2 regions of the Labrys monachus genome follow, and region 1 is predicted to be linked to the other one. Evidence: riboswitches for the same ligand, from Rfam matches in the RefSeq annotation. Region 1 holds a riboswitch; the other holds the start of a gene.
The links. A riboswitch is a leader RNA that binds a small molecule or an ion and turns the genes downstream of it on or off. The one in region 1 is predicted to bind thiamine pyrophosphate.
Positions count from the first base shown of each region.

Region 2: linked by a shared signal. The riboswitch ahead of thiB (thiamine ABC transporter substrate binding subunit) and the one ahead of thiC (phosphomethylpyrimidine synthase ThiC) in region 1 are both predicted to bind thiamine pyrophosphate.

Region 1 covers NZ_JAUSVK010000001.1:5,946,047-5,953,140, reverse strand. The annotation lists gene J3R73_RS27190 (sugar phosphate isomerase/epimerase family protein) at 233-1,174, shown strand; gene J3R73_RS27185 (triose-phosphate isomerase) at 1,182-1,949, shown strand; gene J3R73_RS27180 (outer membrane protein) at 2,266-2,985, shown strand; gene J3R73_RS27175 (YbaK/EbsC family protein) at 3,006-3,473, opposite strand; TPP riboswitch at 3,605-3,712, shown strand; gene thiC (phosphomethylpyrimidine synthase ThiC) at 3,784-5,628, shown strand; gene thiO (glycine oxidase ThiO) at 5,633-6,634, shown strand; gene thiS (sulfur carrier protein ThiS) at 6,603-6,800, shown strand; gene J3R73_RS27155 (thiazole synthase) at 6,934-7,094, shown strand, end outside.
Region 2 covers NZ_JAUSVK010000001.1:4,398,807-4,405,900, forward strand. The annotation lists gene ade (adenine deaminase) at 1-842, opposite strand, end outside; gene J3R73_RS20120 (thiamine ABC transporter ATP-binding protein) at 952-1,587, opposite strand; gene J3R73_RS20125 (ABC transporter permease subunit) at 1,571-3,130, opposite strand; gene thiB (thiamine ABC transporter substrate binding subunit) at 3,165-4,181, opposite strand; TPP riboswitch at 4,260-4,358, opposite strand; gene J3R73_RS20135 (HAD family hydrolase) at 4,445-5,107, opposite strand; gene J3R73_RS20140 (ABC transporter ATP-binding protein) at 5,121-6,899, opposite strand; gene mobA (molybdenum cofactor guanylyltransferase MobA) at 6,981-7,094, opposite strand, start outside.

The DNA.
Region 1 (7,094 bases):
CGATCCAGCAAGGGAAAGAGAGAGGCGGGCCGCATGCCCATGGGCGCCGAGGCAAGGGACGGACGCGAATTTTGTCGTGCCCGGGGCTTGTCCCGGGCCTCCGGCCCGGCTCAGAAGAGGTCAGGCGGCTGAGGTGCGACGAGATGCGAATCTCGCCGGCCAGGACCGCCTGATCCAGCGTCTGCGGGCCGGAAGCCTGCCGCCCCAAGAAACGTCCCGGATGGAAACCCCGATGTCCTTTCGCCTGTCGCTGAACACCAATCCGCTGGTCAACCGCTTTGCCGCGCCGGACGAGCTGATCCGCACCGTCGCCGGTGAGATCGGCATCGGCCATATCCAGCTCGTGCATGAATTCATCAATCCGGCCTGGCCCGCCGCCACGGTCCGCCGGCTCACGGACGCGATGGCGGCGGCCTGCGCCGCGGAGGGGGTGAGGATCACCTCCCTGATGACGGGCCCCTATGGCCGGCTCAACCATTTCGGCCATCCCGACGCCGAGGTCCGCGCCTATTATGTGGGCTGGTTCGAGCGGATGGCGGATATCGCGGCGGACCTCGGCTGTCCGGCCATCGGCACGCAATACGCCATCCTGACCTACGCCGACTATGACGACCCGGTCCTGCGCCGGACGCGGCTCGGACAGGCGCTGGAGTGCTGGCGCGCCGTGGCCGAACATGCCGCCGGGCGCGGCCTCGCTTATCTGTTCTGGGAGCCGATGTCGGTCGGCCGCGAGCTCGGCCACACCATCGCCGCCTGCGCGCAGCTGCAGGATTTCCTCGACGCCGCCGACCTGCCGGTGCCGCTCAAGGCCATGGTCGACATCGATCACGGCGACGTCTCCTCGCCCGATCCCGCCGACACCGATCCCTATGCCTGGGCCGCGGCCTTCGCCACGCGCTCGCCCATCATCCACATCAAGCAGAGTTCCGCCAACAAGGGCGGCCACTGGCCGTTCACCGCCGCGCACAACCAGGACGGGCGCATCGTCCCCGACCGGCTGATCGCGACGATCCGGGAGGCCGGCGGCGTCGACAATGAATTATGCATGGAGTTCGCCTTCCGCGAACGCGAGCCGGCCGACCGCAATGTGATTCCGATGATCCGGGAATCGGTTGCCTTCTGGAAGCCTTACGTCGATATCGGGCGGCCGGAAGCGGAGAAGACGGAGCGTTGACATGGCAGTGAAGAGACCCTGGATCGGCACGAGCTGGAAGATGAACAAGACGCGGGCCGAGGCCGAAGCCTTCGCCCGGGCGCTGGCGGCCTCCAAGGTGGCATCGACGCGGAAGGTGCTTCCCTTCGTCATTCCGCCCTTCACCGCGATCGCCGGCGTCGCCGAGATCCTTTCCGGCACCGCGGTGCGCGTCGGGGCGCAGAACATGCATTGGGCCGAAGCGGGCGCGTGGACCGGCGAGATCTCCGCGCCGATGATCAAGGATGCCGGCGCCACCATGGTCGAGCTCGGCCACAGCGAGCGGCGCATCCATTTCGGCGAGACCGACGAGACGGTGGCCCTGAAGGTCAAGGCCGCTCTCGCCCACGGCCTGCTCGCGCTCGTCTGCGTCGGCGATACGCGGGCTGAATTTGAGGCGGGCGCGACGGCGAGTGCGCTGGCCCGGCAGGTCGAGGCCGTCTTCTCGGTGACCGAGCCCAGCCAATTGTCCCGCGTCGTCATCGCCTATGAGCCGGTCTGGTCGATCGGCGAGGGCGGCGTGCCGGCCGATCCGGACTTCGCCGACGAGCAGCATGCCCTGATCAAGAAGCAGGCGGTGGCGCGCTACGGCATGCCGATCGACGTCGTCTATGGCGGCAGCGTCAATCCCGCCAATTGCCGCGAGCTTGCCGCGCGCCCGAGCATAGACGGCCTGTTCATCGGCCGCTCCGCCTGGGACGTGCAAGGCTATGTCGGCATCGTCGAAAGCGTCTGCGAGAGTCTCCCTGGCGCCTGAGCGCCCGGCGTATTTTCGGGAACGGCCAGCCGTTCTCGACGGCGCGAATGCGCCGAATGCGGAACCGGAGAAAATTGCGATTCGATGACATCGCAATTTTCCCGGAGTTTCCCCAAGGTCGCAACGCCTCCCATGCGCGACGACATAAGAATTCGCACGTAAAGATTGTATTTGTGGTCTGTGCCGATGTGTTTCGGGGCCGCGTTTCGGTTTTATGACGCGGTTTGTACAGAAGATTCCGGCATAGCGTGGCGGCGGTCGTGCCCTTGTCATCGAACGCTGGTCTAGCTCCTCGCCTCGCTAGAGGAAATACATCATGCAGTCTTTCAAATATGCCCTTTTCGCCATAATGGCATCGACGACGTCTGTCTTCGCCGCGGATTTGCCGCAAAGAGCCGAACCCGTTGCTCCGGCTGCCGCCGTCCCCTTCTCCTGGACGGGCTTCTATGTCGGTGCGCAGGGCGGCTATCAGTGGACCGACGCCTCCGGCCCGCTCGGCAGCCGTCCGGATTTCTCCCAGGGCATGCCCTATAGCAACCATCCCGAAAGCGGCTTCATCGGCGGCCATGTCGGCTACAACTACCAGTACGACTCGTTCGTCGTCGGCATCGAAGGCGATGCCAACGCCGCCTTCGACGACAAGGATACGGATCTGGTGCAAAGCCCCGTGCTGGGCCAGCCGCCCTTCCGCATCCGCACCAAGCAGGACTGGAACGCCGATATCCGCCTGCGCCTCGGCTATGCCATCGACCGCTTCCTGCCCTATATCGCGGGCGGCGTCGCCTTCGGAGACGTCAAGACGAGCTACGAGCCGACCAGCCCGCTCCTCTTCGGCGTCCAGAACAACACCAACCGGACCGGCTGGACGATCGGCGCGGGCCTCGAATACGCCGTCACCGACAACATCACCGCCCGGATCGAATATCGCTACACCGATTTCGGCAAGAAGAACTTCTCCTATCCGAGCCTGTCCTATTACGACAAGGTGAAGTTCACGACGAACGCCGTGCTCTTCGGCGTGAGCTACAAGTTCTGACCGGAACGATTGCCGGCGGCTCAGACGGCCTTCACGTCGCGTGCCTGGCCGCCGGTGATGCCGATGAGATCGGCCGCCGTCGTGCGGAAGGCGTGCATCGGCGAGCCGGCGGCGGCCCAGAGCGGGTCGAGGCCGAGAAGGTCCTCGTCGACGAGGACGAGAGGCGCGGTCCGGTGCCCGACGGGCGCCACCCCGCCGACGGAAAAGCCGGTGACGGCCGCGACCCAGGCCGGGTCGGCCCGCTCGACCTTGCGGCCGAGCGCGGCGCCGACCTTGGCGCGGTCGATGCGGTTCGCGCCGGACGCGATGACCAGCACCGGCGTATCGCCGGCGCGGAACACGATCGACTTGGCGATCTGCGCCACGCTGCAGCCGACCGAGGCCGCGGCCTCCTGCGCCGTATGGGTGCCTTCGGCGAAGGCCGCGATGGTATCGGCATGGCCCGCCGCGAGCAGGGCCCGCCTCACCCGTTCGATCGCTTCCTGCATCGATTGTCCGCCTCCCGGATCACGGCGCGCAGGATAGGGGCGCGCCGGCGCGATGCCAACCGCGATCGTCTTGCGACCAAGTGGCTGTCACCAAGGGGCTGGACGGCGCGCCGATCCGGGACTAGGCTCCGTTCCGTTCCGAGGGGTGTCCTGCGCGAGCGGGGCTGAGATGGCCGAGAGCCGAACCCTTCGAACCTGATCCGGGTCATGCCGGCGAAGGGACGGGAACCATTGTGTTTCGCTGCGATGCGAAGCCTCCCAGACAATCGTCGCCCCGGATCTCCATGTCTCGTTTCGAGGAGGAGATCCAGTGAATATCCATCCCAAGGACAAGCTCGCCGCGCCGCAGAGCGTGACCACCGGCCCGATCGCCGGCTCGCGCAAGGTCTATGCCGCGCCCGCGTCGCATCCCGCCATGCGGGTGCCTTTCCGCGAGATCGCGCTGAGCGATCCCGCCGAGGCGCCGGTGCGCGTCTACGATGCCTCCGGCCCCTATACGCAGGCCGACATCCGCATCGACCTCAAGCAGGGCCTGCCGCTGGTGCGCGAGGCCTGGATCGCCGGCCGCGGCTTCGCGCCCGTCGAGGGCCGGGCCGTGAAGCCGGAGGACAATGGCAACGTCTCCGCCGACGCGCTGGTCGAGCCCTGCCCGGCTACGCGGGTGCTGCGTCAGGGCCGCGACGGCCAGTTCGTCACCCAATATGAGTTCGCCCGCGCCGGCATCGTCACCGAGGAGATGGTCTACGCCGCCTTCCGCGAGAATCTGGCGCGCGAGACGGCCCTCGGCGGCGCGGCGGAGCGCATGGCCGACGGCGACAGCTTCGGCGCCGCCATCCCCGATTTCGTGACGCCGGAGTTCGTCCGCGACGAGATCGCCCGGGGACGGGCCATCCTGCCGGCCAACATCAACCATCCTGAAGTCGAGCCGATGGTGATCGGCCGCAATTTCCTGGTCAAGGTCAACGCCAATATCGGCAATTCGGCGGTGACCTCGGGGGCGGCCGAGGAGGTCGAGAAGCTGGTGTGGGCAACGCGCTGGGGCGCCGACACGGTGATGGACCTCTCCACCGGCCGCAACATCCACAATATCCGCTCCTGGATCCTGCGCAATTCGCCGGTGCCGATCGGCACCGTGCCGATCTACCAGGCGCTGGAGAAGGTCGATGGCGACCCGCTCAAGCTCGACTGGGCGGTGTTCAAGGACACGCTGGTCGAGCAGGCCGAGCAGGGCGTCGACTATTTCACCATCCATGCCGGCGTCCGGCTCGCCCATGTGCCGCTGACGGCGCAGCGCGTCACCGGCATCGTCTCGCGCGGCGGCTCGATCATGGCGCGCTGGTGCCTCGCCGGTCATCGCGAGAGCTTCCTCTACGAGCATTTCGACGAGATCTGCGACATCATGCGCCGCTATGACGTCTCCTTCTCGCTGGGCGACGGCCTCCGGCCGGGCTCGATCGCCGACGCCAACGACGCCGCGCAGTTCGCCGAACTCGACACCCTCGGCGAGCTCACGAAGATCGCCTGGGACAAGGGCTGCCAGGTGATGATCGAGGGCCCCGGCCATGTGCCGATGCACAAGATCAAGCAGAACATGGACAAGCAGCTCGCCGTCTGCGGCGAGGCGCCGTTCTACACGCTCGGACCGCTGACCACCGACATCGCGCCGGGCTACGACCACATCACCTCCGGCATCGGCGCGGCGATGATCGGCTGGTTCGGCACGGCGATGCTCTGCTACGTCACGCCGAAGGAGCATCTCGGCCTGCCCGATCGCGACGACGTCAAGACCGGCGTCATCACCTATCGCATCGCCGCCCATGCCGCCGATCTCGCCAAGGGCCATCCCGCCGCGAAGATCCGCGACGACGCGGTGTCGCGGGCGCGCTTCGACTTCCGCTGGCAGGACCAGTTCAACCTCTCGCTCGATCCCGATACGGCGCGGGCCTATCACGACGAGACGCTGCCGAAGGACGCCCACAAGGTCGCGCATTTCTGCTCGATGTGCGGGCCGAAATTCTGCTCGATGAAGATCACGCAGGACCTCCGGCAGGAGGTGCGGGCCATGGAGGCCGAGGCCTCCGCGCAGGCGGGGATGGCGGCGAAATCGCGCGAATTCCTGGCCGGGGGCGGCGCCCTCTACGTGCCCGCGGAATAGGGCCGTGCGCGTCGTCGTGATCGGGGCCGGGGTCGCGGGCCTCGTCGCCGCGCTCGAATGCGCCGAGCGCGGGGCCGAGGTCGAGATCCTCGAACGCAGCCCGGCCTTGGGCGGGGCGGCGGCTTCCTGGCTCGCCGGCGGCATGCTCGCACCCTGGTGCGAGCGGGAGAGCGCCGAGCCCGCGGTGCTGGAGCGCGGGCAGGCCGCCCTCGACTGGTGGCCGCGCCATGTGCCGCAGACCGTCCGGCGCGGCACGCTGGTGGTGGCGCCGCATCGCGACGAGGGCGAGCTCGCCCGCTTCGCGCGGCGTACCCTCGACCATGAGCGGGTGGACGAGGCGGCCATCGCCGCGCTCGAGCCCGACCTCGCCGGCCGCTTCCGCCAGGGCCTGTTCTTCGCCCGCGAGGCGCATCTCGACCCGCGCCTCGCGCTCGCCGTCCTGGTGGAGGCGCTGGCGCGGCGCGGGGCCGCCATCCGCTATGGCGTCGAGGCCGACCCCCAGGCGGCGGTTGCCGACGCGGTGCTCGACTGCCGGGGCTTCGCGGCCCGCCGGGACCTGGCGGATCTTCGCGGCGTGCGGGGCGAGATGGTGGTGGTGCGGACCGCCGACATCGCTCTGTCGCGTCCGGTCCGTTTCCTCCATCCGCGCATGCCGCTCTATGTGGTGCCGCGCGAGGGCGGGCTGTTCATGATCGGCGCGACCATGATCGAGAGCGACCGGCAGGGGCCGCCGACGGTGCGTTCCATCCTCGAACTGCTCAACGGCGCCTTCGCCCTGCATCCGGCCTTCGGCGAGGCGGAGGTCGTCGAGACCGGCGCGGGCATCCGCCCCGCCTTCCCGGACAACCTGCCGCGCCTCACGCGCCAAGGCCGTGTCCTCGCCCTCAACGGGCTGTTCCGCCACGGCTTCCTTTTGTCGCCCGCGCTGGCGCGCGAGGCGGCCGATCTCATCCTCCCGGACCCGGAGGTCAGCCATGACCCTGATCATCAACGGCGAAGCGCGTGACGTCGCCGCGCCTTCACTCGCCGCGCTCCTCGAAGCGCTCGAGCTCGATGCCGCCGTGGTCGCCACCGCGGTGAACGGCCGCTTCGTGCGGCGCGCCGACAGGATGGTGACGCTTCTCGCCGAGGGCGACGCGATCGAAATCCTCGCGCCGATGCAGGGAGGATGAGGATGCGGCGGGCGATTTTCCCGGGTGCGCGGACGTCCCGTCCGCTTCTGCCCCGGCACATGCGAAAGTTGGCAATGAAGAGCGGACGAGACGTCCCCGCACCCGGGAAGGCCACATGCCCGGAGATCGTGCCATGATCGACCCTCTCGACTTCTACGGCACCCGCCTGTCCTCGCGCCTGCTGCTCGGCACGGCGCAATATCCTTCGCCTGCCATCCTCGCCGAGGCGGTGCGCGGCTCGGGCGCCGGCATCGTCACCGTGTCGCTGCGCCGCGAATCGGGCGCGCTGCGCAG
Region 2 (7,094 bases), 1.5 Mb from region 1:
TGGCCCTCCTCCGCGATGTCGAGCGGATTGCGATCGTCGGTGCAGAAGGCGAGGAACGGCGAGTTCTGGATGGTGATGAGTTCGGCGAGGGCATGGAGGTCCTTCGAGACGGACCCTTCGCGGATCAGCACCGTCATGCCCTTGGCGAGCTTCTCCCGCGCCTCGGCGGCCGTGGTGATCTCATGGTCGGTGCGGATGCGCGCAGCAAGGTAGGCGTTGAGGTCGAGGCCCCGCAGCAGCGGCGCATGGCCGTCGATATGGCCGTCCTGGAAGACGGCGAGCTTGGCGAGGCATTCGGCGTCGGCGTGGATCACGCCCGGGAAGTTCATGAATTCGGCAAGGCCGATCACCTTCTCATGGCCGACGAAGGCGAGGAGATCGGCGATGCCGAGATGCGCGCCCGAGGTTTCCAGATGCGTCGCCGGAACGCAGCTGGAAAGCTGGACGCGCAGGTCCAGCGCCGTATGGCTCGCCGCCTCGAGGAAATAGCGGATGCCGTCCGCGCCGAGCACGTTCGAGATCTCGTGCGGATCGCAGATGGCGGTGGTCACGCCGTGGCGCAGCACGCAGCGGTCGAACTCGAACGGCGTGACGAGCGACGATTCGACGTGGAGATGGGTGTCGATGAAGCCGGGAACCGCGATCAGCCCCTTGCCGTCGATGATGCGATGGCCGGCATAGTCGGCATAGGTGCCGACTATGCGGTCCCCCACGACGGCGATGTCGGTCGGCGTCAGGTCGCCGCTGACGAGATCGAGCAGCCGGACGTTCCTGACCACCAGGTCGGCGGGCTCGGCGCCGCGTCCGCTGGCAATGAAGCGTGCGAGATCGCTGGCGTTCATCGCGGGATTCCTTTCATCACAGAAGCGGCGAATCTACCGCGTCTCGCATGGAAAGCGAAAGGCCGACAGCCGTGCGGAGCGCATTGTCTGCACGAAGCGCATGACGGCGTCATGGCGTGACGATCCGGCCGTCCGCAACGGTGACAATGCGGTCGGCGCGCCCTTCGACGTCGTCGGGCGTGTGGGTCGTCATCAGCACCGTCAGCCCCTTCTCCCGGCGCAGCGCGTCGATCAGGTCGACCATGCCGGCCCGCATGGCGGGGTCGAGACCGGTCAAGGGCTCGTCCAGCAGCAAAAGGGGCCGCGTCGTCAGCATGGCGCGGGCGAGCGCGACCCGCTGGCGCTGGCCGCCCGAGAGTTCGGAGGGCAGGCGGGCCTCCATGCCTGCGAGGCCGACGCGGTCGAGCATGGCGCCGACGGCCTTCCTGTCGGAGGCGGAGAGGCGCAGCGAGGGCGAAAGCGCCAGGCCGGCATTCTGCAGCGCCGTCAGGTCGGGAAGCAGGTTGTGGTCCTGAAACACGATGGCGACCGGCCTCGCCGCCGGCTTCAACGGCAGAAGATCGATACCGTCGAACACCAGGCGCCCGCTAGCGGGGCGTTCGAAGCCGGCGATGGCGTGAAGCAGGGTCGATTTGCCGCCGCCGGAGGGGCCGACCATCGCCGCCAGCGCGCCGTGCGGCACGGTCAGATCGTAGCGTCCGGTCCAGTCGTCGAGCCGGACGGTCAGGTCATCGATCACGAGCATGGCGCCGCCCCAACAAATCCGCCGCGAGGAAGAGGATGAGCACCAGCCCCGCGAGCAGGGCGGCGATGCCGTCGGCCTCCGCGATGCGGTAGGAGCCGAGCTTGGCGTAGAGCAGCGACGGCAAAGTGACCAGCCCCTCCGAGCCGAACAGGGCGACGACGCCGAGGTCGCCCAGGGACAGGGCCATGGCGAAGGCGAAGGCAGCCGCCGCCGAAGGCCCCAGCAGCGGCCATTCGATCAGGCGCAGACGCGTCAGGCCCGCCATGCCGAGGCTGTCGGCGAGGCGGCCGTAGCGGGCCTGCGCCAGGGCCATCGGAGGATCGACCAGGCGGTGGACGAAGGGAAGCGCCATCATCGCATTGACCAGGATCAGCGCCGGCATGGCCACGAGACCGGCGAGCCCCAGCCAGCGCGCGATCACGTAGAGGCCGGCGGCGAGCGCCAGCGGCGGCGTCGCCAGCGTGAGGAGAGGCGCGATGCCCACCAGGCGCGCCGTGCCTCGCGAACCTGCGGCCGCCAGGGCGCCGCGTGCCCGCGAGAGGACGAGCGCCGCCGCGAGGGAGAGAGCAGCGGCGAGGAAGGCAACGGCGAGGCTCGTCGCCAGCGCTTGCGGCACGCGGGCATCGAGGCGGCCCAGCAGGCCGCGGCCGGCCGCGGCCACGGCGGCCAGCGGCGGCAGCACGAGCAGGGCGGCCGCGCCGAGCACGGCGCCGTCCTGCAGGCGCAGCCAGAGGCCCTGCCGGTCGGGCCGCTCGATGCGGCGGCCGATGGCGCCCCCCTCGCGGGCCGTCGCGAGCAGGGGCGCCGCCAGGCCGACCAGGATGGCCATGGCGCCGATCTGCATCAGCGCCAGCAGGGCCGCACGCCCGAAATCCGCATCGGAATGGATGGCCTGGTAGATCGCCACCTCGAAGGTCGCGCTGCCCGGCCCGCCGCCCAGCGTCAGCGGAATGGTGAAGCTCGTCGCGCAGGCGATGAAGACGAGCAGCGCCAGGGCCGGCATGTCACGCCGCATGACCGGCCAGTCGATCAGGCGAAACACCGCCCCGGACGGCATGCCGAGCGCGGACGCCAGCCGCCAATGCTCGCCGGGCACGGCCTCCAGCGCCGCGAGCAGCACACGCGCCGCAAAGGCTCCGTTGAAGAAGACATGGACGAGCAGGATGCCGGTGAGGCCGTAGATCGGGATGCCCGGCAGGCCGACCGCCTCCAGGAGGCGGTTGGCCGCGCCGGCGCGGCCGAGGATGCCGGCGAAGGCGAACACGGCCACGATGGCCGGCAGCGCCGTCGCCACCCCGAACAAGGCGAGCAGGACGCGCTGCCCGCGGAAACGCCGCCGCGCCAGCGCCAGCGCCACCAGCCCCCCGAACAGCAGCGACAGCACGGTGGAAAGCGCGGCCTGGTAGAGCGTAAAGCCGGCGATCGACAGGAGATAGGCGCCATTGCCCTGCCACGGCCCGGCACCGGCGGCGAAGAACAGGCTCGCCAGCGCCGCGAGGACGATGGCGGCCAGCGCCGCGAGGAGGGCAAGGCCGGCCGTCATCGCCGAGCGCAACGCCCGGCCCGGGCGCGCCCGCTCATTTCGCCATCGCCGCCAGCCACTCGTCGATCCAGGCCTTGCGGTTGGCGGCGAGTTCCGCCGGATTCGACATCAGCGCCTTGGCGGGGACCGCGACGGCCTTGAAGCTGGCCGGCAGGCCGGCCGGCGGCGTGCGGGCGGGATACATCCAGTTGGTCTCGGGAAGAATGGCCTGCCCGTCATTCGAGAGGAGGAAGGCGAGGAAGCGGCGGCCGAGGTCCTGCTGTTTCGAGCTCGCCACCAGCCCGGCGACCTCGACCTGCGTGGCATGGCCCTCGCTGAACATCGCGGCGTGATAGTTCGTCTTCTTCTCGACGCCGATATGGTAGGCCGGCGAGGTCGAATAGGAGAGCACCATGTCGGCCTCGCCCTTGAGGAACAGGCCATAGGCTTCCGACCAGCCGCTCGTCACCGTGACGATGCGGGGCTTGAGCTGCCGCCAGGCGTCGCCCGCCTTGTCGCCATAGACCGCCTTCATCCAGGCCAGCAGGCCGAGCCCCGGCGTCGAGGTGCGCGGATCCTCGATCACCACCTTCGGACCGTCCTTGTTCTCGACGAGATCCTTGAGGCTGGCCGGCGGATTCTTCAGCTTGTCCGCATCGTAGACGAAGGCGAAATAGCCCCAGTCGAACGGCACGAACATCGTGTCGGTCCACGGCTCGGGCAGGGAGAGGCCCTCGGTCGGCAGGCCGTGCGGCGCGAAGAGCCCGGATTTTTCCGCCTCGCCCATCAGATTGTCGTCGAGGCCGACGACGACATCGGCCTTGGTGGCGGCCCCTTCCAGCCTGAGCTTGGCGAACAGCGCACCGCCATCCTCGGCGGTGACGTAGTTCAGCGTGCAGCCGCATGTCGCCTCGAAGGCGGCCTTCAGCGGCTGGCCGGGCCCGTCCTCGCCCGAGAAGCTCTCATAGGTGTAGACCGTGAGAGCAGGCTTTTCCTGCGCCGGCGCGGCGGTGGCGAGGGGCGAAAAGGCCAGGGCCGCCAAAAGCGTCCCGAGCAGGCGAGTCCTTAGCATGGGCGTCCTCCATTTCGAACGGGGGTCGAGACGGACGAAAACCACGCGAACGAGGCTGTCGAAGCCGAGGCCGAACGCTGTCGTTGCAAGGCTCATCCCTCCGCCGGCACGACCCGGATCAGGTTCAACGGGTTGGCACGCCGCCTCTCAGCCCATTGGGCACCCCGTGAGACGTTGTCGTGTTAGCCTGTTCACGCCCGGAGGAAAAGCGCGCTGTAACGAGCCCGTACGATTTTCAGGACGGGCCGGCCGGCATCCGCCCTTCAGGCGAGGCCGAACCGGGCGGCGGCGAAGGGCAGCAGGCGCGGATCGGCGAAATGCGGTATGGCGAGGGCGGCGCCTTCCGCCAGCAGGCGCTCTTCGCTGAGGCCGGTCGTCAGGCCGATGACGGCCAGGCCGGCCGCCCGCGCGGCGGCGATGCCGGAGAGCGAATCCTCGAAGGCAAGGCTGGCGGCAGCGCTGCCCTGCAGGTTTTCGAGCCCTGTGAGATAGGGCAAGGGATGCGGCTTGGCGAAGGCGAGCTCGTCGCCGATCACCAGCGTGGCGAAACGGCTCTCGAGGCCGATGCCCCGCAATTCCTGCTCGGCATTGGCGCGGGGGGCGTTGGTCACCACGCCGATGGCGATCCGGCGCTCCTCCAGCCAGGCCAGGAAGGCATTGAGGCCGGGCGCCGGCTCGAGATCGGTGGCGAGACGGCGGAACATCGCCTCCTTCTCGTCGATCAGCGCCAGGCCGTGCACCTCGTCCATGCGCGGCAGGTAGCGCGACAGGATGAGGCTGTTCGGCGCGCCCATGAACCGGGTCCGGTAATCGTCGAGGGAGAGATCGACGCCGTGCGGCTCGAGCATGGCGTGCCAGGCGGCATAATGCAGGTGGTCGGCGTCGACCAGGGTGCCGTCGAGATCGAACAGGGCAGCGGATTTCACGGGCGGAGGGCTTTCAGGCGTGTGACAGTTCGGGTTCTTCGCGGAATTGCACGGTATAGAGATGGGCGTAGCGTCCCCTGCGGGCGAGCAGCGCCTCATGCGTGCCCTCTTCGACGACCTGCCCGGCTTCGACCACACAGATCTTGTCGGCCCGCTGCACCGTCTGGAGGCGATGCGCGATGACGACGACGGTGCGCCCGGCGCAAAGGTCGTCCAGCGCGTTCTGCACCGCCTTTTCCGATTCGGAATCGAGGGCCGCCGTGGCCTCGTCCAACAGGATGATGGAGGCGTCGCGCAGGATGGCGCGCGCAATGGCGATGCGGGCCCGCTGGCCGCCGGACAATTGCAGGCCGCGCTCGCCGACTTCGGTCTCGTAGCCTTTTTCGAAGGCGGAAATGAACTCATGCGCATGGGCGGCCTTGGCAGCCGCGATGATCTGCTCCCCGGTGGCGCCGGGCCGGCCGGAGGCGATGTTCTCGCGGATGGTGCCGGCGAACAGGAAAACGTCCTGCCCGACATAGGCCATCGCCGCCCGGAGCGTCGGCAGCGATACGGATGGGAGGGGCTGGCCGTCGATCGAGATCTCGCCCGACTGCGGATCGTAGAAGCGCAGGATCATGTTGACGATGGTGGACTTGCCGCCGCCCGACTGGCCGACCAGCGCCGTGGTCTTGCCCGCCTCGGCCGTAAAGGAAAGGTTGCGCAGCACCGCCTCGTCGGCCTTGTAGCCGAAACGCACATTGTCGAAGACGATATGGCCGCCCTTGTTGACGAACGGGGGCTTGGCGAGTTCGGCCGCGCCTTCGGTCGGCGGCAGGTCGAGGATGTCGTAATACATCTCCACGCCGGCGAGGGCGGCGCTGAGGTCGACATTGGTCTTGGCGAGGGCCTTGGCCGGCGCATAGGCCATCAGGAAGGCGACGAGGAAGGAAGTGAGGCCCCCGAGGGTCAGCTGCCCCTCCACGATGCGCCAGCCGCCATAGACGATGACCGCCGCGACGGCGACGCCGCCCATGGTCTCCATCAGCGGGCTGGTGCGGTTGCTGAGCTCGGCCATCTTGTTGGCCGTCCTCTGGGCGAGGAGGATGCCGTCTTCCATGCGGCGGCGCATGGCGTCTTCCATGCCGAAGGACTTGACGACCCTGATGCCCTGTGCCGTCTCCTGGATGATGCCGGCGATCTGCGCGAGGCTCGCATATTGGCGTCTGACGACGCTGCGGATGCGGTGGGTGATATAGCGGATACCGAAGACGGCGCCCGGCATGACCACGAGCGCGGAAACGGCGAGCAGGGGATCGCGTATGATCATCACCGCCGTCAGGGACAGGACGGTCAGAATGTTGGTGACGGAATTGACGACGAGATTGGCTCCGGCGCGCGCCGCATTGGAGATGAAGGCGTTGGAGCTCACGAGCTCCGTCGAGTGCCGCTCGCTGAAATAGGGAATGCCCTGCTGCAGGACATGGCCGAACACCCGCCGCTGCACCGCGGCGATGATGGCATTGCCGATCCGCGCCATGGTGGTGTCCTTGGCATAGGATGCGAGGCCCTTGACGACGGAGACCACGACGAAGGCGAGCGCGAGGGAGACGATCTGCCCGAAGCCCGTGCGCGCGGTCATGGCATTGATCACCGGCCCGATCATATAGGCGGCGAGGCCCGTGGTGCCCGCCTCGATGGCGCCGGACCCGACGGCAATCAGATAGGCGCGGATATGCTTGCGGCCCTCGTCGGCGAACAGGCGCCTGACCAGCGGGATCGTGGCGCGATCTTTCTTTACCAGCGCGAAAATGACGGCAACTCCTCGGTGACGGTGGCGCTTCTATCATCCGCGTGCCGTCAAGGCCATACATGTCGCCGATATGGTGACGGGCTAGGCCTCCGGCCAGCGCGCCACCACGGCGGCGGCCTGTGCGAGACCTTCGGGGTCGTTGACGTTGGCGAAGGGATCGAAGGGCGCGGCCGCCCATTCGACCTCGACGAAGCC